DNA from 2 places in the Alkalibacterium indicireducens genome. Region 2 is predicted to be linked to the other one. Evidence: predicted binding sites of a transcription regulator. Region 2 holds the regulator's gene; the other holds the start of a gene.
The links. The regulator LexA, encoded in region 2, represses DNA repair genes until DNA is damaged. The targets are predictions, from matches to a motif close to CNAACANNTGTTNG.
Positions count from the first base shown of each region.

Region 1 (10,966 bases), on a different contig from region 2:
ACCTTTTCTTATCCGCTCAATATTTGACCGGTGGCGGACCAGGACCAGTACCATGGCTGTCCATATGATCACTGCAAAGATTAAATCACCTAAAAACAGAGAAGCCAAAGCGGCAATCACTGCTGTGATGATACTGGCCAGACTGACCATGCTGGATGTATATAAAATGCTTCCCCATATGATCAATAACCCTAAAGCGAGTAAAGGCTGAGCGCCGAGCACAATTCCGGCGCTTGTAGCGACGGCTTTCCCACCTTTAAAACCGGCAAATATCGGATATACATGCCCGATTACAGCAAAGATACCAGCAATCATCGGATGAAGGGAAAGACCGAACCAGACAGGCAGAAAGGCTGCAACCGTACCTTTGGCTATGTCCAGAATCAATACAACCGTCCCGGCATTTTTCCCAAGCACTCTAAACGTGTTGGTCGTTCCGGAGCTTCCGCTACCGTGCTGTCTGATATCGGTCTGAAAAAAAAGCTGGCCTACCCACACCCCTGATGGGATCGAACCCAGCAGATAGGCCATAATGATTACAATAATTTCCGTCAACTTATTTCCTCCTTAGCTGATGCACTCCACTATTAACCAGTTTACCATGATTTTTACTGATGTGAACAGGTAGGAACTGTTTTTTATAATTCTATGAATTTAATGAGGCAAAATAAGGAGACGTATGTTATTTGTTCACAATCTATGCTATACTTTTTTTAATTGATAATCTTTCTCAATACGGACGAACGCATAAGAGTAGGAGTTTTTCACATGTCATTTATTCATATCAATAATCTGACCAAACGCTTCGAGGGGAACCTGGCTCCTGCGGTCGATCAGATCAGTTTCAGTATAAATAAAGGAGAAATCGTTTCTTTGCTTGGGCCAAGTGGATGCGGTAAAACTACCGCGCTGAGAATGATTGCCGGCTTTGAAAACCCTTCTGGGGGTACGATTCAGGTCGATCAGAGGTATATCGTGTCTGAGTCCGACGTGACACCTGCAGAAAAACGGGGGATCGGCATGGTTTTCCAGGAACATGCTTTGTTTCCTCATATGACTGTGGCTAAAAATATCATGTTCGGTCTGAAGAACATGAGAAGAAGTCAGAAAATTAAACGGGTCAATGAAATGCTTGAACTGGTCGAACTGGAAGACTATGCGGATATGATTCCGTCCAGACTGTCAGGAGGTCAGCAGCAGCGTGTAGCGATCGCACGGGCGCTTGCACCTAAGCCACACGTTATTCTTCTTGATGAGCCCTTCAGTAATATTGATGCCAGTCTGAGAGAAAAAATGCGGTTCGATATTTCTTCGATTCTCAAGAAGGCTAATGCGACCGCAATCATTGTCACCCATGATCAAAAAGACGCCTTTGCCGTCGCTGATAAGATCGTAGTCATGAAAGATGGAACGATCCAGCAAGTTTCCACGCCGAAAGAACTATATCGCTGTCCTTCCAACTGCTTTGTCGCTCAGTTCGTCGGGAAAACCAATCTCCTTCAGGGTGTGGTCAGTAAAGACGGCCAGAGTATAAACACTAGTGTTGGAACGTTTGATCAGCTGGAAGGGATCCTTCAGCCGGCTCTGTCTAAGGTGATGCTGTCTATTCGTCCTGAAAACATCGCGGTGTCTGAAACGGGCAGGTACAGCGGTTGTGTTGATCGGATTGTCTATGGGGGCGATTCTCAGGAGATCCATCTGACAGCGGAAGGTCATAGTAGCTTGGCTCCGACACCCTTGCTCATTAATGCACCGATAAGCTTTGATATAGAGGTTAATGAACAGGTAAGGTTTGATATATCAAGTAAAGACATTACCGTTATCGAATAATAATGAACATTGACTTGTGAATAGACAAACAAAAGATTGACGTGCTCAAATGTTTCGAGTATCATTTTAATTGAGATTGATAATCGTTCTCAATTAAAATGATAAGGTGGTCATGATTTATGAATAACTCAATGTTTAAGCTTTTATTTGCAGGTGCGTCATTAACTGTACTGGCGGGTTGTCAAAGTGAAGGAGCAACGGATGGAGAGGCTCAGGAACTCGTTGTCTATTCCTCCCGAAACGAGATTTTTGTTGGAGATCTGCTGGATAAATTTGAAGAGGACACGGGTATAGAAGTGAGTGCCCTGCACGGTATCGAACCGCTTCAAATCATGGAAGAGAGCGGAAATGTCCAGGCAGACGTCTTTATTTCAAATGACATTGGATCTATGGAATATTTAGCAAGAGAAGACCTGCTGCGTCCGACAGAGCCTGAAAATGTGGAGTCCATCGAAGCAGCCTATCGTGCAGAAAACAATGAATGGATTGCTTTATCTTCCAGAGCGCGTGGATTTATTTACAACAAGGACATGATTGACGAAGCGGATGTACCGAGTCGGATGGAAGATTTGCTGGAAAATGACTATTCAGATGTTTCGAATGGTTTTGCAATCACTCGGGGCGGAAATGGTGGCATGATTTCCAATGTATCTGCCTTAAGACACGAATGGGGCGATGAGAGAACACGGGATTGGGTCGATGCTATCCAGGAAAATGCAGCAGGTATCTTTGAGGGGCACGGAGACATTAGAAGAGCTGTTGGTGAAGGGGTTCATGCCTTTGGCTTGGTTAACAACTACTATTATCACCAGCAACTGATGGAACCTACCGCTAACAACGTCGGTTTCGTATATACGGACCAAGGTGAAGGCGAAATGGGTGCCATTGTCAATGCAGCGGGTGTAGGCCTTTTGGAGAACAGCCCAAATCCGGAAGCGGCTGACATCTTCCTTGACTGGTTGATGGAAGAGGAAAATCAGCTGGCCTTTGTCGGTGAATCGCTTGAAGTTCCGATGAACAGAGACCTCGAGCCTCCATTTGAGCAAGCAGTCAGACTGGATGAGCTTCAGCTTCAGGATATGCGGCTTATGGAACTTGGAAACTACTTTGAAGATACACGCAACCTCATCGAAGATGCAGGTTTAGACTTGAATCTAAGATAATCAACCAGTAAGATTAAAGCTTATCAGGAAAAACAGTATGGGGCAGGTGGAAAAATGGCAGTTAGAAAAACAGCAGATGATCATAAAGGCCGCAAACTGACCTCTATGATCAGAAAATACAATCGTCATTTTTGGAACGGGAATGTACCTAATGTTTCGCTGCTGCTTGCTGCCATAAGTGTTGCCCTTGTGATGTCTATTCCGCTGATTTACGTTGTATACCAGTCCTTGACGGCAGGAAGGGCGAGCTGGCTCAGACTTATCGGTACGCGCATACCCAATCTGCTCTGGAGGACGCTATCGCTAGCCACTTCAGTAACAATCGGCAGTATAGTTATCGGCGTAGGTCTGGCGTGGCTAATTACACGGACCGACCTGCCAGGCAGACGAATCTGGCGCTGGCTTCTGGCTGTTCCGCTTGTCATTCCACCTTACATTGGTGCAGTGGCGTACATCAATATCCTTGGGCCGAGAGGCATGCTTTTCAGGTTGCTGGCTAGGCTTGGAAGCGACCAGCTGAATCTGTCCTACAACGTGTTCTCTTTTTCAGGAACTTTGCTAGTTATGACTTTGTTTACCTATCCTTATGTTTTTCTGATTACCAGTTCAGCTTTTAGAAAACTGAGTCAGACCTATGAAGAAGCAGGCAGGTCGATGGGGCGAGGAGCATTCTATATTTTTCTCAAAGTCAATTTACCGCTAATCCTACCGGCAGTGGGTGCCGGGGGGGTGCTGGCTTTCCTGTATGTGCTGGGCGACTTTGGTGCCGTCTCAATGATGCGCTACGTGACGTTTACTTCAGCCATATTCTTTCAGCGTGTCGGTTTTGATATCCCGTCAGCCGCTGTGCTGAGCTTGGTGCTGATTGCCTTGACTGTTCTCGTTCTGATCATTGAAAAAGCACTTCGCCGAAAAAAAGTGTTTTATCAGTCCAGTGGAACGGCTCGGGATGTACGCCTATTGAGATTAGGCTGGGGCAAGTATCCTGCATTGTTCTTTGTCGGTGGGATATTCTTCTTATCTGTATTTCTTCCAGTAGTGGTACTGATTTACTGGACAGTGATTGCGGCCGGTCAAGGTCTGATCAACAGCTCCTTTGCAGGCTACATGCTGAACAGCTTTACAATTGCCAGTTTTTCAGCCCTGTTCAGTATTATTCTTTCGGTGCCGATTTTATACCTTTATTCAAGAAATCCTTCACCAGTCAGTAACTTTATATACAAGTCCAGCTACACAGGCTACGCTTTACCTGGGGTGATTGTTGCACTTGGACTTGTGTCTCTTTTCAATAATCATATACCCGTGCTCTATCATACCGTTTTCTTGCTGATTATTGCTCAAGTGATCCGGTTTATGCCTCAGGCACTGCAATCAGGCGAAGCGGCAATCAATATGATTTCTCCTCGCATGGATGAGTCAGCTCGAAGCCTGGGTTATTCTACCTGGAAAGTCATCTTTTACGTCACGTTACCCTCTATGATGCCCGGTCTTCTGGCAGGCGGGGCTCTTGTTTTTGTCAACACGATTCGAGAGCTGCCCGCGACGCTTATGTTGAGACCGCCGGGTTTTGAAACGCTGGCTATCCGGGTCTACTATCATGCCTCAGAAGCTATGTATGCTCAGGCAGCCCCCGGGGCATTGCTGATCATAATCATATCCATCATTCCGCTGCACTTGTTACTGAAAAATTACTGAAACTATTATACAATCATGCCTTTCTGCTGGGACAGTTGCATTTGCACACTGACTTCCATGCAGGGAGTGTATGATTTTTTTTAAAAAAAAGGATCCTGGTCCTGAAAGAAGGTAAATACATAAAAACATGCGTTCGCTTCCTTATTGAGTTTTTAGGTTCCCATTTTTATGGTATCATAGTAATGGTTGCTTGAAATGTTTATAACAATCGAATCAAATGAATAACTTTGCGAGGGGTAGTGTCAATGGCAGCAAATAAATATGATGATACATCAATTCAGGTACTTGAAGGGCTTGAAGCAGTCCGAAAGCGACCGGGTATGTATATCGGATCGACAGACTCAAGGGGGCTGCATCACCTCGTTTACGAAATCGTGGATAATGCAGTGGACGAAGTTCTGGCCGGATTCGGTTCCGAAATCGATATCACGATCCACAAAGACAACAGTATTACCGTCAAGGACAATGGAAGAGGCATGCCGACAGGGATGCACCAGTCAGGTGTCCCGACGATCCAGGTGATTTTCACTGTGCTTCATGCCGGGGGGAAGTTTGGTCAGGACGGAGGATACAAGACATCCGGTGGCCTACACGGCGTAGGGGCTTCGGTGGTAAACGCGCTCTCCGAATGGCTGACAGTGACTGTCCGGCGCGACGGTCACGAATATGTTCAGAAATTCAAAAACGGCGGGAAACCGGTCGGTAAACTTTCTAAAAAAAAGGTCGGTAAAAAAGGATCCGGGACGACGGTACAGTTTAAGCCGGATCCGCAAATCTTCTCAACGATAGAATATTCTTTCAGTGTCCTCAGCGAGAGACTTAGGGAATCTGCCTTTTTGCTGAAGGGCGTGACCATCAATGTGTCTGATGAGCGCAAGGAGGCGGAAGAATCTTTTCACTATGAAGAGGGGATCAAGGAGTTCGTTCATTACTTGAATGAAGAAAAGGACACACTGTCCCCGGTCGCTTATTTCGAAGGTGCGTACAAAGGGATCGAAGTCGAGTGTGCTTTCCAGTACAATGACGGTTACTCCGAAAACCTTTTAAGCTTTGTCAATAATGTGCGCACAAAAGATGGGGGAACCCACGAAATCGGTTCAAAGACGGCTATCACGAAAACATTCAATGAATATGCAAGACGAGTCGGCCTGTTGAAGGAGAAAGACAACAATTTGGAAGGAACGGATGTCAGGGAAGGAATCGCAATCATTCTTTCAGTCCGCATACCGGAAAGTCTGCTTCAGTTTGAAGGTCAGACCAAGAGCAAGCTGGGTACTCCGGAAGCACGGACCGCTTGCGATACAATCATATCGGAGCAGTTTAACTTCTTCCTGGCTGAAAACGGCGAAATGAGCCAGCAGATCGTGCGTAAAGCCATTAAGGCTAGAGAGGCTAGGGAAGCCGCCAGAAAAGCCAAGGAAGACTCCAGAAACGGCAAAAAGCGCAAACGCAAAGAGACCCTACTGTCCGGCAAACTGACTCCTGCCCAAAGCAGAGACGCCAGCAAAAATGAACTTTATTTGGTTGAGGGAGACTCAGCGGGTGGTTCAGCCAAACAGGGACGGGACAGAAAGTTCCAGGCCATACTGCCACTTAGAGGGAAAGTCATCAATACTGAAAAAGCAAATATGCAGGACATTCTGAAGAACGAAGAAATCAGTACAATGATCTATACGATCGGCGCTGGTGTCGGTCCCGAATTCGATTTGAAGGACTGCAACTATGACAAGATCGTGATCATGACAGATGCTGATACGGACGGAGCCCACATTCAGGTGCTGCTTCTGACATTCTTCTATCGGTACATGAGACCACTGATCGAAGCAGGAAAAGTCTATCTTGCACTTCCTCCTCTTTACAAAGTATCTAAAGGTAAAGGGAAGAGTGAAGTTATCGAATATGCCTGGACTGATGAAGAACTGGACAAGCTGCTGAAGTCATTTGGCAAGAACTACATGATCCAGCGATATAAAGGACTGGGAGAAATGAATGCCGACCAGTTGTGGGAAACCACGATGGATCCCTCTACCCGAACGCTGATCAGAGTAACGATCGACGATCTCGCCCAGGCAGAACGCCGCGTGTCTGTTCTGATGGGGAATAAAGTCGATCCGAGAAGAAAATGGATCGAAGACAATGTCGAGTTTTCTCTGGAAGAAGAAGGAAGCATTCTCGAAACGAACGAGGTTATGGATGAACTCGAAAATACAATCCAATAGCAAGAAAGGTTTGAATGATTGACATGACAAAAGATCGAGCAGAAGTACAAGAACTAACCTTGGAAGAGGTCATGGGTGACCGGTTCGGCCGGTACTCAAAATACATTATTCAGGAACGGGCCCTTCCGGATATCAGAGACGGACTTAAACCTGTTCAGAGACGTATCCTTTACGCCATGTTTTCTGAAGGCAACACTCAGGATAAAGGGTTCAGAAAATCTGCCAAGACTGTCGGTAACGTCATCGGTAACTTCCACCCGCACGGCGACAGCAGTGTATATGAAGCAATGGTAAGGATGAGTCAGGACTGGAAGATGAAGACGCCACTTATCGATATGCATGGGAACAACGGAAGCATGGATGGCGATCCACCTGCAGCTATGCGTTACACGGAAGCGAGACTGTCTAAAATCGCCTCTGAACTGCTTAAGGATATCGATAAGGAAACGGTCGAACTGGTACTCAACTTCGATGATACGACGAACGAGCCAACTGTTCTTCCAGCTCGTTTTCCAAATCTCCTGGTTAATGGAGCAACAGGGATTTCTGCAGGTTACGCGACGGACATCCCGCCACATAATCTCAAAGAAGTGATCGATGCCTGCGTGTATCTGGTGTCTCATCCTAATGCATCAATAGATAAGTTGATGGACTTCATCAAAGGCCCTGATTTTCCTACTGGTGGCATCATTCAAGGAGTCAAGGGGCTTAAGTCTGCTTATAAGACTGGCAAGGGGAAAATAGCCGTCAGGAGCAAGACTGAAATCGAGTCTTTGAGAGGCGGAAAAGAACAGATCGTCATTACAGAGATCCCGTATGAAGTCAACAAAGCGACCCTTGTGCGTAAAATGGACGAGATACGTTTAAATAAAAAAATTGAAGGCATAGCTGACGTCAGAGATGAAACGGACCGTACTGGCCTGCGTATCGTAATCGAGCTGAAAAAAGATACACCAGCAGCGGGAATCCTGACTTATTTGTTCAAGAACACAGATCTTCAGGTCTCCTATAATCTGAACATGATTGCCATCAGTGACAGACGGCCTCAACAAGTTGGCATTAGAGAAATACTGAATGCCTATCTGAAGCATAAGCGTGATGTCATTATTAAACGTACGAAATTCCTGTTAAGCAAAGATAAGAAACGGGCCCACATCGTTGAAGGTCTGATCAAGGCTATTTCCATTCTAGACCAGGTGATCAAGACGATTCGACAGAGTGCCAACAAAGCTGATGCCAAAAACAATATCATCAAAGCCTATGATTTTACTGCCATGCAGGCAGAGGCGATTGTCAGTCTGCAGCTTTACCGCCTGACTAATACAGATATCACACAGCTGCAGAAAGAGGCAGAAGAACTGAATACCCGGATCGATGAATACAATAAGATCCTGACTGACGAAAAGACACTGAACAACGTCATTCGAAAAGAATTGAAGGAAATCGGTAAGACTTATGCCCAGGACCGTAAAACAGTCATTGAAGAAGAAATTGAAGAATTAAAAGTAGAAAAAGAAGTGCTGATTGCTGAAGAAGAAGTGATTGTTTCTGTCACCAGAGATGGCTACCTTAAGAGAACCAGTCTGAGATCTTACGGAGCATCTACTCCCGAAGAAATTGGACTGAAAGAAGGAGACTACTCGCTCTTTACAGAAAAGATGTCGACGCTCGAGCAGGTTGTCCTGTTTACTTCCAGAGGGAACGTGATCAACCGACCAGTCCATGAAATTCCAGATATTAAATGGAAAGATCTTGGTCATCACATATCTCAAAGCATAGGCCTGGAACCAAACGAGAAAATCATTGCAGCCTACGGACTGGATGACTTCAGCGACAAGCAGCGTTTCGTCTTTATCACCAAGGAAGGCTACATCAAGCAGACCTTAGTATCTGAGTACGAACCAAAACGGACTTACCGCTCGCGGTCTGCTACAGCAGTCAAACTAAAATCAGCAACTGACGAATGTCTGTCCGTCTATCTAATTGACGATGACAGTAAACTGGACGTCTTCCTGATTACTCACCTTGGATTCGGCTTACGTTATAATTTAACGGAAGTGTCTACAGTAGGTGCCGGAGCTAGTGGAGTAAAATCGATCAATTTGAAGAAAACTGATCATGTGGTAAACGGAATCGTGTTCAACCCTGAAGAAGGGAACAAGAGCATCATGTTGGTAACACATAGAGGTGCAGTCAAGAAAATGAATGCGAAGGATTTCGACCTGATTTCTAGAGCGAAGAGGGGACTGCTGGTTCTAAGAGAACTGAAGAACAAACCTCATCGAGTGTCTCTTGTAATCGATGTAGATGACGATCAGAATGAATGGACGATCGTCACGGACAAGAATACCAGTCAGCTTCTTGTGCCGAAAGACTATTCCTACAGTGACCGTTACAGCAACGGATCTTTTATTTTTGATGAAGATTCTGACGGAACACCAGTGGACGCCTACAAGGCAAAAACAGTTGAAATCGAAAAAGATGAAAAAGATAGTTAAGTAATTTGTGCATGACGTGAAATAAGGCTGGATACCAGCTATAATTTTGATTTTCTGAACGACTACAAAAGACGAGCGGCCTTTCTATTGATGAGGAAAGCGGCTCGTCTTTTGTTTTGATAAAATCTACCAGTGGTCATTTAAAGCATTCAGTTTTTTACTAATTTCTTAAGCCTGTTCAGGTGGGCGTCTTCTTCTAGGACAATCAGTGTCTGACCCGGTTTGAGCATATACTCTTTCGTCGGATTGAATAGGATTCCGTCCGTCACATTGTCATTTTCCTTGACTGCAACGATGATCAGATCTGTCTGTTCAGGGATATTGGCAACCATCAGTATTTTATGACTCAGCCTTGAGCCCTCATAGGAGCGACTTCCTGAAAACCGACAGTGGACATCGTTATTAAAGTCATGTAGATGGCATCCATCAGACTGATATTCAGAAGAAGCGAATAGCCGATCGTTTCAACGATAACAATAGCTATCAGAAGATAAAATATAAGAAATATCCGTTTGCGCTGCTGCAATGGGTCAGCTCCTTTCTATGGTCTTTTTATCATTTTAACATGTCTATCAGAGAGTGAATAACCGGAAAGCGGAAAATCATCCCTGTTAACATAACTTTCAGCAATCAGTTGTACAGTCTAGATCTACCTCAAGCAGTCAATCCAAAGATGAAGTAGAAGTAGAAAGATTCTCTTTCTACTTTGATCCAACAATTCAGCCTTGAAATGAAGCTAGACGACGGCTAGTTCCAGTTTACTGTAAAGGATCATGCGGTAGTTTCCATTAGGAGAGGTCTAAGAGAAGGATATCAATCATGAAATAATATAAGCTACATGTAGAAGGGGTCTAGTTGTAGCATACTTACTTGACGACTAACTAAGCTATAACTAAAAAGTCTTTATTTATATTTGAGATATCTGAATAAGCACGAAACTGTCATTACCGCTCCTTTAATTGAAGCTTAAGTCATGGCTGATTAATATGCTCTCGTTAGAAAGACCTGCTCAATAATAAAGTTATCTGTCAGCAGACCAGGGGAGACAATTGAAACTGACTGATCTACAAAAAAAGACAAGACCGAGTGATCAGTCTTGTCTTTTAAATTAAATTTACCTATGCAATGATTTAGCCTCTAAAAGCTGCACGGTAAACTTCTGCGAGCTCTTTGACTAAAGGCATTTTAGGATTAGCTGTTGTACATTGATCTTCAAATGCACGCTCAGCCATATCGTCAACAACTGCTTCGAAAGCTTTTTTATCAACACCGTTATTTTTGATACCCATTGGAATCTCCAGTTCTTTAGCAAGATCATAGATGGCTTTGATCAGACTTTCGACACCTTCTTCAGTCGTGCTGGCTGGAAGATCAAGTGCTTTTGCGATCTCAGCATAGCGTACATCTGCGATAAAGTGCTCATATTTAGGGAAGGCAACGAATTTAGTTGGCTTCTTGGCATTGTAGCGGACCACGTGTGGCATAAGGATTGCATTGGCGCGTCCGTGAGCGATGTGGAATTGTGCACCCAGTTTGTGTGCCAGACTGTGGTTGATACCCA
Region 1 is NZ_BAAADA010000196.1:18,159-29,124, forward strand. It holds gene plsY (glycerol-3-phosphate 1-O-acyltransferase PlsY) at 1-555, opposite strand, end outside; gene ABFX15_RS10900 (ABC transporter ATP-binding protein) at 769-1,830, shown strand; gene ABFX15_RS10905 (extracellular solute-binding protein) at 1,950-2,993, shown strand; gene ABFX15_RS10910 (ABC transporter permease) at 3,048-4,688, shown strand; gene parE (DNA topoisomerase IV subunit B) at 4,934-6,907, shown strand; gene parC (DNA topoisomerase IV subunit A) at 6,931-9,405, shown strand; gene ABFX15_RS10925 (TrkA C-terminal domain-containing protein) at 9,555-9,737, opposite strand; gene ABFX15_RS10930 (ion channel) at 9,752-9,931, opposite strand; gene adhE (bifunctional acetaldehyde-CoA/alcohol dehydrogenase) at 10,536-10,966, opposite strand, start outside.
Region 1: the regulator LexA is predicted to act here: its motif matches at 4,811-4,824, upstream of parE (DNA topoisomerase IV subunit B).

Region 2 (10,966 bases):
TTCTCAATTCCTTCTCCCACTTCGTAACGGATGAATGATTTGATAGATGCACCTTTTTCGCTCAAGTACTCACCAACAGTTTTGTCTGGATCTTTAACATATGGCTGATCAACAAGACTTACTTCTGCTAGCCATTTGTTGAGACGTCCCTGTACCATTTTTTCAACGATATTTGCAGGTTTTCCTTCATTTTTAGCTTGTTCAGTCAACACGTTCAGTTCGTGATCTCTTTCTTCCTGAGAGATTTCTTCACGAGTGATGAATTTAGGATTGATTGCCGCAATGTGCATAGATACGTTACGAGCGACTTCTACATCATCGGTTCCTTCAATAATAGAAAGAACAGTAATGCGTCCACCCATGTGCTCGTAGTCGCCGAATACATCATTGTCAGTTTTTTCTACAACAGCAAAACGACGTAGAGTGATCTTCTCACCGATAGTCTGAGTCGCTTCAGTAATTGTATCCTGAATTGAGTCTCCACCCATATCCAAAGCAAGTGCTTCTTCTATAGTTGCAGGTTTGTTTGCTGCTACAGTTTTAGTAATACCTTTAACAAGGTTCTGGAATTTATCGTTTTTAGAAACGAAGTCTGTTTCTGAGTTGATTTCTGCGATAGCCGCAACGTTACCCTCGATGTGAACGTTAGCCAGTCCTTCAGCCGCAATACGGTCTGCTTTCTTAGCTGCTTTAGATACACCTTTTTCTCTCAGGTAATCGACAGCTGCGTCTAAATCTCCATCAGTTTCCACTAATGCTTTTTTCGCATCCATCATTCCAACGCCTGTTTTATCACGTAACTCTTTTACTTGAGCTGCTTTAATGTTTGCCACAAAAATTCCTCCTTAGTCGTATATCGATCCGGTAAAAAGCGATGATTACTCGTTATCGCCTTCGACGACTTCAACGATTTCATCTAGAGAATCAGATTTTGCTTCTTCTTCAAAGCCTTCTTCTCCCTGATTTCCTTCGATAACAGCATCAGCCATTGTTTTAGTCAGTAATTTTACTGCACGGATAGCATCGTCGTTTGAAGGGATGATAACGTCGATCTCATCTGGATCACAGTTAGTATCTACCATTGCTACGATTGGAATATTAAGTTTTTGAGCTTCTTTAACAGCAATGTGCTCATTTCTTGGGTCAACAACGAATAACACGTCAGGACGCTTAGGCATATCTTTGATTCCGCCTAAGAATTTTTCAAGTCGATCGCGTTCTTTGATCAGGATACCGACTTCTTTTTTAGGAAGGACATCGAATGTTCCGTCTTCTTCCATTTTTTCAATCTGTTTCAGACGCTTGATACGCTTCTGAATTGTATCCCAGTTAGTTAGCGTCCCACCCAACCAACGGTGGTTGATGTAGTAAGCGCCAGCTCTTTGAGCTTCTTCTTTGATCGCATCTTGTGCTTGTTTTTTAGTTCCTACAAAAAGAACTGTTCCGCCATCTTCTGCAATATCACGGACATAGTTGTAAGCTTGATCGATCAGCTTAACAGTCTTCTGCAAGTCGATGATGTAGATGCCGTTTCTTTCTGTAAAGATATATGGTTTCATCTTAGGGTTCCAGCGTCTAGTCTGGTGACCGAAATGAACACCTGATTCTAATAATTGTTTCATTGATACAACTGCCATTTGTCATTCCTCCATTTGGTTTTATATTTTTCCTCCCCGAGCTTCATCTGTTTGAACACTCCATGGCAATAGAGCACCATTCAATCCATCCACTCAGGTGTGAAATTTGGTGCTTTTTGCACCGCTTATAAGTATACTACATATACTCTTAAAATGCAACTCTCAGTTAATTTTTTTCTTGCACATTTTCCAGTTCTATCGCATACTATACTGAGAACCTAAAAAGGAAGTGGACTCTAGTGTTTTTTTCATTTGTAAGATTAATTGTAAGGTTGCTTATACTGACTTTAAACGGACGATATAAAGTCCAGGGCAAGGAAAACCTGCCTAAAGACGATAACTATATTCTTATAGCACCTCATCGCTCATGGATCGATCCGGTATATTTAGTACTTGCCGCCTCGCCCAAGCAATTCAGTTTCATGGCAAAAAAAGAACTTTTCAAGAACCCACTCTTTAAGTGGCTGATTACAAAAATGAACGCTTTCCCTGTTGACCGTAAAAATCCTGGCCCAAGTGCCATCAAGACCCCAGTCAAGATTTTGAAGGAAACCGATCTTGGCCTGGTGATCTTCCCCACAGGAACACGACATTCCACTGAACTTAAAGGTGGCGCTGTTACGATAGCAAAAATGAGTAAAAAACCGATTGTACCTGTTGTCTATCACGGCCCGTATACATTCAAAGACCTGCTGAAACGTCAGAAAGCAACCGTACGCTTCGGAGAACCGTTCATGGTTGAACGTAAAATAGAAGGCATCAAGGACGTCACTGCTTATTATTCCGAAAAAATACAGGATGCGTTCGTCTCTCTAGATTCTGAAGACCATAAATAAGAAAAAAGCCTTATCCAGAGATCAACCAGTTTACCGGCTGATGTGGATAAGGCTTTTTTTATTTGCTAGTATATTTCTATCACTGCAGACCGATGTTCTGCAATTCGTACATATCTCTGTATGAACCGCCACGTTCAATCAGCTCGTCATGGGTCCCGCGTTCTATAATATGTCCATTATCTAGTACCAAGATCTGATCAGCATCTCTGATCGTAGACAGTCGGTGAGCGATCGCCACAGTCGTTCGTCCCTGACGCATGCGTTCCAGACCTTCCTGAATGAGCGACTCCGTCTCTGTATCGATATTTGCTGTTGCTTCATCGAGGATTAGGATTTTAGGGTCCCTTACAATCGTTCTGGCAAATGAGATCAGCTGTTTCTGACCACTGGAGAAGCTGGCCCCTCTCTCAACAACCCGCGCATCATATTGACCTGGAAGTTCTTCGATAAACTGATCGGCTTGAACAAATCGTGCCGCTTCAATTATCTCTCTATCTGTAATAGCCTCGTTCATCAAACGGATGTTGTCCTTGATTGTTCCGTAGAAAAGGAAGGAATCCTGCAGGACCAGACCTATACGCTGACGCAGCTCCCGCATAGGGAAGGATCTGATGGACTGCTCATCGATCAGCACGTCCCCTTTCTGGAAATCATAGAAACGCATCAGCACGTTTATGATCGAAGACTTTCCGCTCCCTGTATGACCGACAAGCGCAATAGTCTCTCCTGGATTTACAGTGAACGAAACGTCTTTCAGAACGTAATTCTCGTCGTCATATGAGAAGCTTACATTTTTGAACTCTATCTTGCCGTCAGTGATCTGCGCTTCAGGATCGTCGTCCTGCTCCGGCACATACTCTTCGTTATCCATAACTGTAAGGATGCGGCTGCTTGAAACAACTCCGTCTTGGAACAGACTCAGACTATCCATCAGCCGGGTCAATGGTCTGAAGAAATCATTTGCATATGATGTGAAGGCAAAAATGATTCCTACTTCAATCGGGCTGGTCAACGCGTCGAACCCGAACAGTGCCAGGATCAGAACAACAGCAAGAGTATACAGCATGTTAATGACCGGGCTCAGAAGCAAGGCGTTGATTCTGACCATGGAGAAACGAGAATTGAAGTAGGACTGGTTTGTCTCTTCAAATTCCTTCTGAAGCCGTTTTTCCTGTCTGAACTGCTGAATCACTGACATCCCGTTAATGGTTTCTGCAAGTTTTGTGTTCAGCAGGCTCAGCTTGGATTTCATTTCATGGTAAGTGCGTGAGCTATAGACCTGATAGAATCTGATGACCAGTAGCAGGACCGGTGCAAAGATAAGGATCCACAGTGTCACAGTTACATCCAGCAGGAACATTGCCCCAAGGGAGATGATGACCCCAAACACCCCTTGTATGATCGTCAGAAATACGTGCCAGAAGTCCTTCATTGCTTCAGTATCATTTGTAGCTCGCGTAATGATCCAGCCAGTAGAGGTCTGATCGAAGAATCGCATGCCTAGATTATGAAGTTTGGTGAACAGCTGATTTCTTATGTTCTGTACTGTTTTTTCTGAAGCCATATTAAAGATATACAATTCGAAATACCAGACAGTCATTCTAACGATCGTCACACCAAAGTGAAGAGATGCGAAGAAGAGAATCGTCTGAATCGTCACGCCACCGACTGTCAGGTGGTTATCAATGAAAACCTGAATGATTCGGGGGAGTGCCGCATTAGTTACTGCAAGAGCTACACTGAAAAATATAGCCAGTATAAACTGATTTCTGTAAGGTGAGGCAAATGTAAGGATGCGTCTCAGTATACTCATCTGTTCGTTAAACGGAATCGTTCGTCTTTTCTGTAGTTCCTGCTGTTCCATTAGCCCTCTCCCCCTTCCAGTTCCCTTACCAGCTGCTGCTGTTCATACATATCCTTATACCATCCATCCTGTGCAAGCAACGAATTGTGCGTCCCGCGCTCGACAATTTCACCGTCTTCGACAACGATGATCTCTTCAGCGTGCATGACTGAGCTGATACGGTGAGCCGCAATGATCGTCGTCTGTCCTCTGCGCAGTTCTTTCAGCCCTGACAGGATACTTTCCTCAGTCTTCGCATCGACAGCCGATAGTGAATCATCAAGAATCATCAGTTCCGGATTGATGAGGATAGCCCGGGCAATTGAAATTCGCTGTTTCTGCCCCCCGGAAAGTGACACGCCCCGCTCGCCTACTTCCGTGTCATATCCATTCGGCATCGCAAGAATATCATCATGAATATCGGCAAGTTTAGCTGCCGCTTCGACAGCTTCCTGAGACAAGGTCGGATCTGCAAAGCGGATATTTTCTCTTATCGTATCTGAAAACAGATAGTTATCCTGAGGCACATAGCCTATATGTTTCAATAACGCATCGAGGGTATAATCACGTATGTCATATCCCCCGTACCTGATCCTGCCTTTATACCCATCATATTCTCTGAGAAGCAACTTAAGAATCGTTGTTTTACCTGCTCCCGTTTTACCAACGACACCTAATGTCCCGCCAGCTTCAAGCGTGAAGTGGATGTTTTTAAGGGTGGTCCCTTCCTCATCAGGGTAGGAAAAGGAATCAAGTTCAAAAGACAACTCTCCTGAAACCGGTTTGTCTATCGCCCCTTGACGTTCCACTATTGATGTCTCTTCTCTAAGCAGATTTTCGATCCGGTCATAACTGGCAGATCCTCTTTCAATAATGTTGAACAGACGTCCGATAGCAAACATCGGCCAAACGAGCATTCCGATATAATTGATGAACGTCACGAAATCTCCGACAGATATTTCTCCGTCTGAAATCAGCCAGCCTCCTACAAGTATCGTCAGGAAATATGAAATCCCCATGATAAACGTAATCGCCGGATCAAAAAGTGAATCGATTTTGTATACTGATCTGTTCTTTTCAACGACATTGTCAGTCTGTTTTGAAAATTGCTCTATATCCTCTTTTTCCTGTCCAAACGTCTTGATTACCTTGATCCCCTGAATACTCTCCTGAACTTTATCATTCAGATGCGAAAAGGCAGCCTGAGCGTCTCTGAATCGCAGGTGAAGCTTTTTCCCGAGCACACGAGACGTCATGGCTAATAATGGCAGTGGAATGATCGCCAGAAGTGTCAGGCGCCAGTCTACAAAAAAAATCATTGCCAGCAAAGTGGTCAGACCGACACTGATTGCATCAGCCATCGTAAGAATCCCTCCACCTGCAACCATTCTAAGACCACGAAGGTCATTTGTTGCATGTGCCATCAAGTCACCTGTACGGTATTTCTGGAAGAACTCATTATCCATATTTGTAAAATGATTGAACAGCTGCTTACGCACGATCTGTTCAAGTTTAGCAGCGTTTCCCCAGATACGCACCCGCCATAAATACCTTAGAGCATACTGACCGATTGCAGTGGAAGACAGAATCAGCAGCCACGTAAGCAGCGATTCCTGTGTGATTATACCCATATCTATTTCATCGACTACAATGCCTATAATTCTCGGTGGAATCAGCTGGAGCAGCGCTACGATGATCAGTGCACCTATTCCTACCAGATAGGATTTTTTCTCCTGTTTGAAAAACCAGCTCAGTCGTTTAAATATCCCCATATCGTCGTCTCCCATTAGCTTAGTCGATTGTGAAAGCAATATGACATATTGTCATATTGTGTCAAATGTTAACGGACAGCGTTTTATTCTGTCCGTCCCTTACTTATTTTTTCTTTTTATTCTTTGCGCTCTTCTGCTGAGATTTCATTTGACTCATCATCTGATTGATCTTACGTTCAGAAGGTTTCTGTCCCATTTGAAGCATCATCATACGCAGCATGTTTTCGTCGATTGGCGGATTTTTTTCAAAATAGTCCATCATATATTTTCTGGAAATAAAGAATCCTCCGACCAGTCCGGCGATCAGAGCTAAAATAATTAGTACAATAGCAAGGCCTGTGCTCATCTTGTTCACTCCTTTCAAAAATCGATACTGTAACCATACAGCAGACATAGACATATCTGCTCACTGAACTATTTTACACAATAAATGTGGAGAAATAAACCTTTATATGTTAAAAAGCTATTTTATACCATCAATTGACTTAGAGAGGGAAGTACTGGCCAGCCCGTCTTCCGGTTTTTATTCACAACATGCTGAAAGCCACCTGTGCTCCAGCAGGAATACAGGTGGCTTTCAGACTTTTCAGTTACATTATTTCATTGAAAGATACGTGTTGACAACATTTTCAGAAGTAAATCCGTAAGCTTCAACAACAGCTTCACCATTACCACTTGCTCCGAATTTGTCGATCGCAAGAATCCTACCTTCAGGTCCAGCATAGCGGTGCCAGCCGAATGGAGATCCCATTTCGATAGCTACTCTGTTTTTTACAGCAGCTGGAAGAACAGATTCCTTGTACTCATCAGACTGAAGTTCGAACAGATCGAAACTTGGCATGGAGACTACTGATACATCGTGCCCTTGTGCTTTCAGCTCTTTCTGCGCTTCAACAGCTAATGTTACTTCAGATCCAGTAGCAATCAGGATACCATCAGGTGTGTCGCTTTCAGACGGAGAAAGGACATAAGCACCTTTCTTGACATTTTGTCTCGCTGTTTCCTTAGTTCCAGGAAGAACAGGAAGATTTTGACGAGTCAGCACAAGCATAGTTGGACGGTTAGTTGATGTCACAGCAATTTCCCAAGCTGCAGCTACTTCGTTACCGTCAGCCGGACGAAGAACAGTCAGATTGTGCATTCCTCTGAAGCTGGATAGCTGTTCTACAGGTTCGTGAGTCGGTCCGTCTTCACCTACGGCAATTGAGTCATGTGTCATGACATAGATAGCCGGAATTTCAGATAGTGCAGCCAGACGTACCGCTGGTCTCAGATAATCTGTAAAGACGAAAAATGTAGCAACGTAAGATTTCGTTCCCCCATGAAGCAGGATGCCGTTTAGAGCAGCTGCCATAGCAAATTCTCTTACGCCGTACCAGATGTTGCGTCCGTCATACTGACCAGCCTGGAAGTCTTTAACACCACTGATCATAGTCTTGTTCGATCCTGACAAGTCGGCAGATCCACCCCAGAAGTTAGGGACAGCTTCAGCAATAGCATTCAGCACTTTTCCACTGTAGTTACGTGTTGCATCTGCTCCATCTTCTTCAGAAAATGAAGGCAGTTCAGCATCCCATCCTTCTGGAAGCTCTCCAGATAAAGCCTGGTCGAACTGATTCGCAAGTTCACCATTAGCACTGCGGTATTCATCAAGTAGACTGTTCCACTTATCTTCTAGCTCCTGACCTTTATCGATCATGTGCTCTTTGAATCGCTTAGTGACTTCTTCAGGTACGTAGAAGTCTTCGCCTTCCCAGCCGTATGCTTTCTTAGCAGCTTTTACCCCTTCAGGTCCAAGTGGTGCACCGTGAACATTGTGCGTACCGGCATTTGTTGCTCCGAATCCGATGACTGTTTTGATTTCGATAAGTGTTGGTTTATCGGTGGATTCTTTCGCTTTAGTTATTGCAGCATCGATGGCCTCTAAATCGTTTCCATCTTCAACCAGGATATGTTCCCATCCGTAAGCCTCAAAACGCATACCGACATTTTCAGTGAACGCTTTTGAAGTCGGTCCATCAAGCTGGATATCGTTGGAATCGTAAAGCATAATCAGTTTGCCTAATTTCAAGTGACCAGCCAGAGAAGCAGCTTCCTGAGAAACACCTTCCTGAAGGTCTCCGTCTCCACACAGTGCATAAGTATAGTGGTCAACGATGTTATAGTCACCTTTATTATAGGTAGCAGACAGGTGTGCTTCTGCCATTGCCATTCCTACTGCATTAGCTACGCCTTGACCTAGAGGACCAGTAGTTGCCTCGACACCATCTGTGATATGCACTTCAGGGTGTCCTGGTGTATTCCCTCCCAATTGACGGAAGTTTTTAAGATCATCAATAGACACGTTATAGCCTGATAGATGAAGAAGGCTGTATAAAAGCATAGATCCGTGTCCTGCTGAAAGGACAAAACGGTCTCTATTGAACCATCTCGAATTTTTCGGATTAGCATTTAAGTGACGGGTCCATAATGTATACGCCATAGGAGCTGCTCCCATAGGTAACCCTGGGTGACCGGAATTGGCTGCCTGTACTCCATCAATACTTAATGTACGAATCGTATCGACGGCCATTTGATCTGTTTTATCGAACAATGAACTTCAACCCTTTCGTTTGTTTAAAATTTAAACTTACTACATTATTGTACTATTTTTAGCGCTTTAATTCAATCTATTCTGCAGTTATTACGAATATGGCTGTTTACTCGTCCCGGCCATGCAAGCCTTTTTCTTTCTGAATCTCTTTCACTTTATCTGGAGTGACATCATTTCCGTCGGGATCCACAACTTTCATCCCTTCGATCTGATTCTTCATGCCGGACCTGAAAGCTTGGATATACTCTTCTCTCAGTGCTTTCTGTTCATCTTTTTCTTCCTGAGACAGACCCTCACTTCTTTCTTTTCTAACGAGTTCGTTAATTCTGTCCAGTTTTTTCTTTTCTAACATAGAATCCTCCTCAGTTCTCTATTCTTGCAAGTCCTACACCTTATATCATAACATTCCTGAATAAAAAGTGGTAGATAAGATTCGGCTGGAACCTGCTTCCTTTATTCGAACATCCGTTTGAATTAGCGTCTGCCCTATGCTATACTGATAACAATAGAACAGTTGTTCATATAAATTATTCCGAAAGTGAGGGTGAGTAATGACCACTAGAGGCCGTAAAGGTGAAAAACAAATTGAAATTCTACAATATATATATAACCAGGTGAAGAAGAAAGGGTATCCTCCCACTGTGAGAGAAATCGGGATGGCGACAGCTCTCTCTTCAACGTCAACAGTTCACGGACATTTAGCACGTCTTGAAAAAAATGGATTCATCCTAAGAGACCCCTCGAAACCAAGAGCGATCGAGTTCACTAAAGCCGGATTGGATAAACTGGGAATAGATGAAGAGGACAAAATACCTCTACTAGGAGTAGTCACTGCCGGCGAACCTATCCTTGCTATTGAGGAAGCTACAGATTATTTCCCGATTCCAAATGACCTGGAGCTAGACAGAGGCAATCTGTTCATGCTGACTATCCGTGGAGATAGTATGATGAATGTTGGTATTCTAGACGGCGATCAGGTTATCGTTAGAAAACAGGAAAGTGCAAGTAATGGAGATATTGTCATTGCCATGACTGAAGATGATGAAGCAACCTGTAAACGATTCTACAAAGAAAAGAATCATATCAGACTTCAGCCCGAAAATGATGCACTTGACCCTATCATCCTTAATGATGTAAAAATTCTCGGAAAAGTTATTTCTTTATATAGAAGCCATATATTCTAATAAAAAACCCCTTCTCACTCGAGAGGGGGTTTTCAGTATTTAGTAAGTCATTAATTTAAAAATGTCATAGCCTTCAATTTTATCGCGACCTTTTAAATCAGCAAGTTCAATAAAGAATGCCGCACCGACAACTTCTCCACCCAGCTTTTCTACAAGTTCGATCGTTGCAGCTATGGTCCCTCCAGTAGCAAGCAGGTCGTCTGTGATCAGCACTTTTTGACCTGGTTTGATCGCATCTTTATGGAGCTGAAGGATATCATTGCCGTATTCAAGTCCGTAACTCACTTCGACAGTTTCTCTAGGCAACTTTCCTTTTTTACGGCAGGGTGCAAATCCAATTCCCAGTTCATTGGCAACAGGACAGCCGACGATGAACCCTCTGGCCTCAGGACCGACGATCATTTCGACCCCTTTTCCTTTAGCGTATTCAACGATCTGTCTGGTTGCTTCTCTGTAAGCTTCACCATCGGCCATCAGTGGAGAAATATCTCTAAACACAATCCCCCCTTCAGGAAAGTCAGGTACATCAGCAATATATTGTTTAAAATCCATTTATAATCCTCCGTTATGTTTACACATACTTAGTTTGTGTCATTTATGGCAGTCATCAATTCGTTAAAAGAGCTGTAAACCAATTTTTCTTCAACAGCAATCTGTTCCAGCCGTCTTTTATACGTCTTGGTGTCTTCCAGTTTTTTCGGGTCCGGATCGGCAACGACTCTCACCTTTCCATCCTCTATTGTAACAAATTCGTTCTCTAAAAACACCATTAACATGAATTTAGCGACTTCTTTATCGATGTTGAGCTTAGTCACCAGTTCCCTGGTGTCTTTTGACAGATCGACTGTTTCCTTTGTTCGCAGCCATTTATACAAAGATGAGAACGTTGAATGTTTCGGCATGCCTTTAAAATAGTACTCATTTGGAGAATAAAGATACAAGTAGAAAGACTGCTTCACATAATTCCTGTACACAGTCCGGAAAAGTTCGAGTTGGTCTGGAGTATCAACAACAATTATTTTAGTCGTTTTGCTGACCGAATATAACTCAGTGCTCATGTCCACCAACTGACAGGTAGCTTCTGGATGAATCTGTTCCTGC
Region 2 is NZ_BAAADA010000042.1:63,698-74,663, forward strand. It holds gene tsf (translation elongation factor Ts) at 1-833, opposite strand, end outside; gene rpsB (30S ribosomal protein S2) at 879-1,637, opposite strand; gene ABFX15_RS03040 (lysophospholipid acyltransferase family protein) at 1,877-2,473, shown strand; gene ABFX15_RS03045 (ABC transporter ATP-binding protein) at 2,553-4,337, opposite strand; gene ABFX15_RS03050 (ABC transporter ATP-binding protein) at 4,337-6,088, opposite strand; gene ABFX15_RS03055 (YneF family protein) at 6,192-6,434, opposite strand; gene tkt (transketolase) at 6,684-8,681, opposite strand; gene ABFX15_RS03065 (DUF896 family protein) at 8,788-9,033, opposite strand; gene lexA (transcriptional repressor LexA) at 9,233-9,865, shown strand; gene ABFX15_RS03075 (adenine phosphoribosyltransferase) at 9,905-10,417, opposite strand; gene recJ (single-stranded-DNA-specific exonuclease RecJ) at 10,447-10,966, opposite strand, start outside.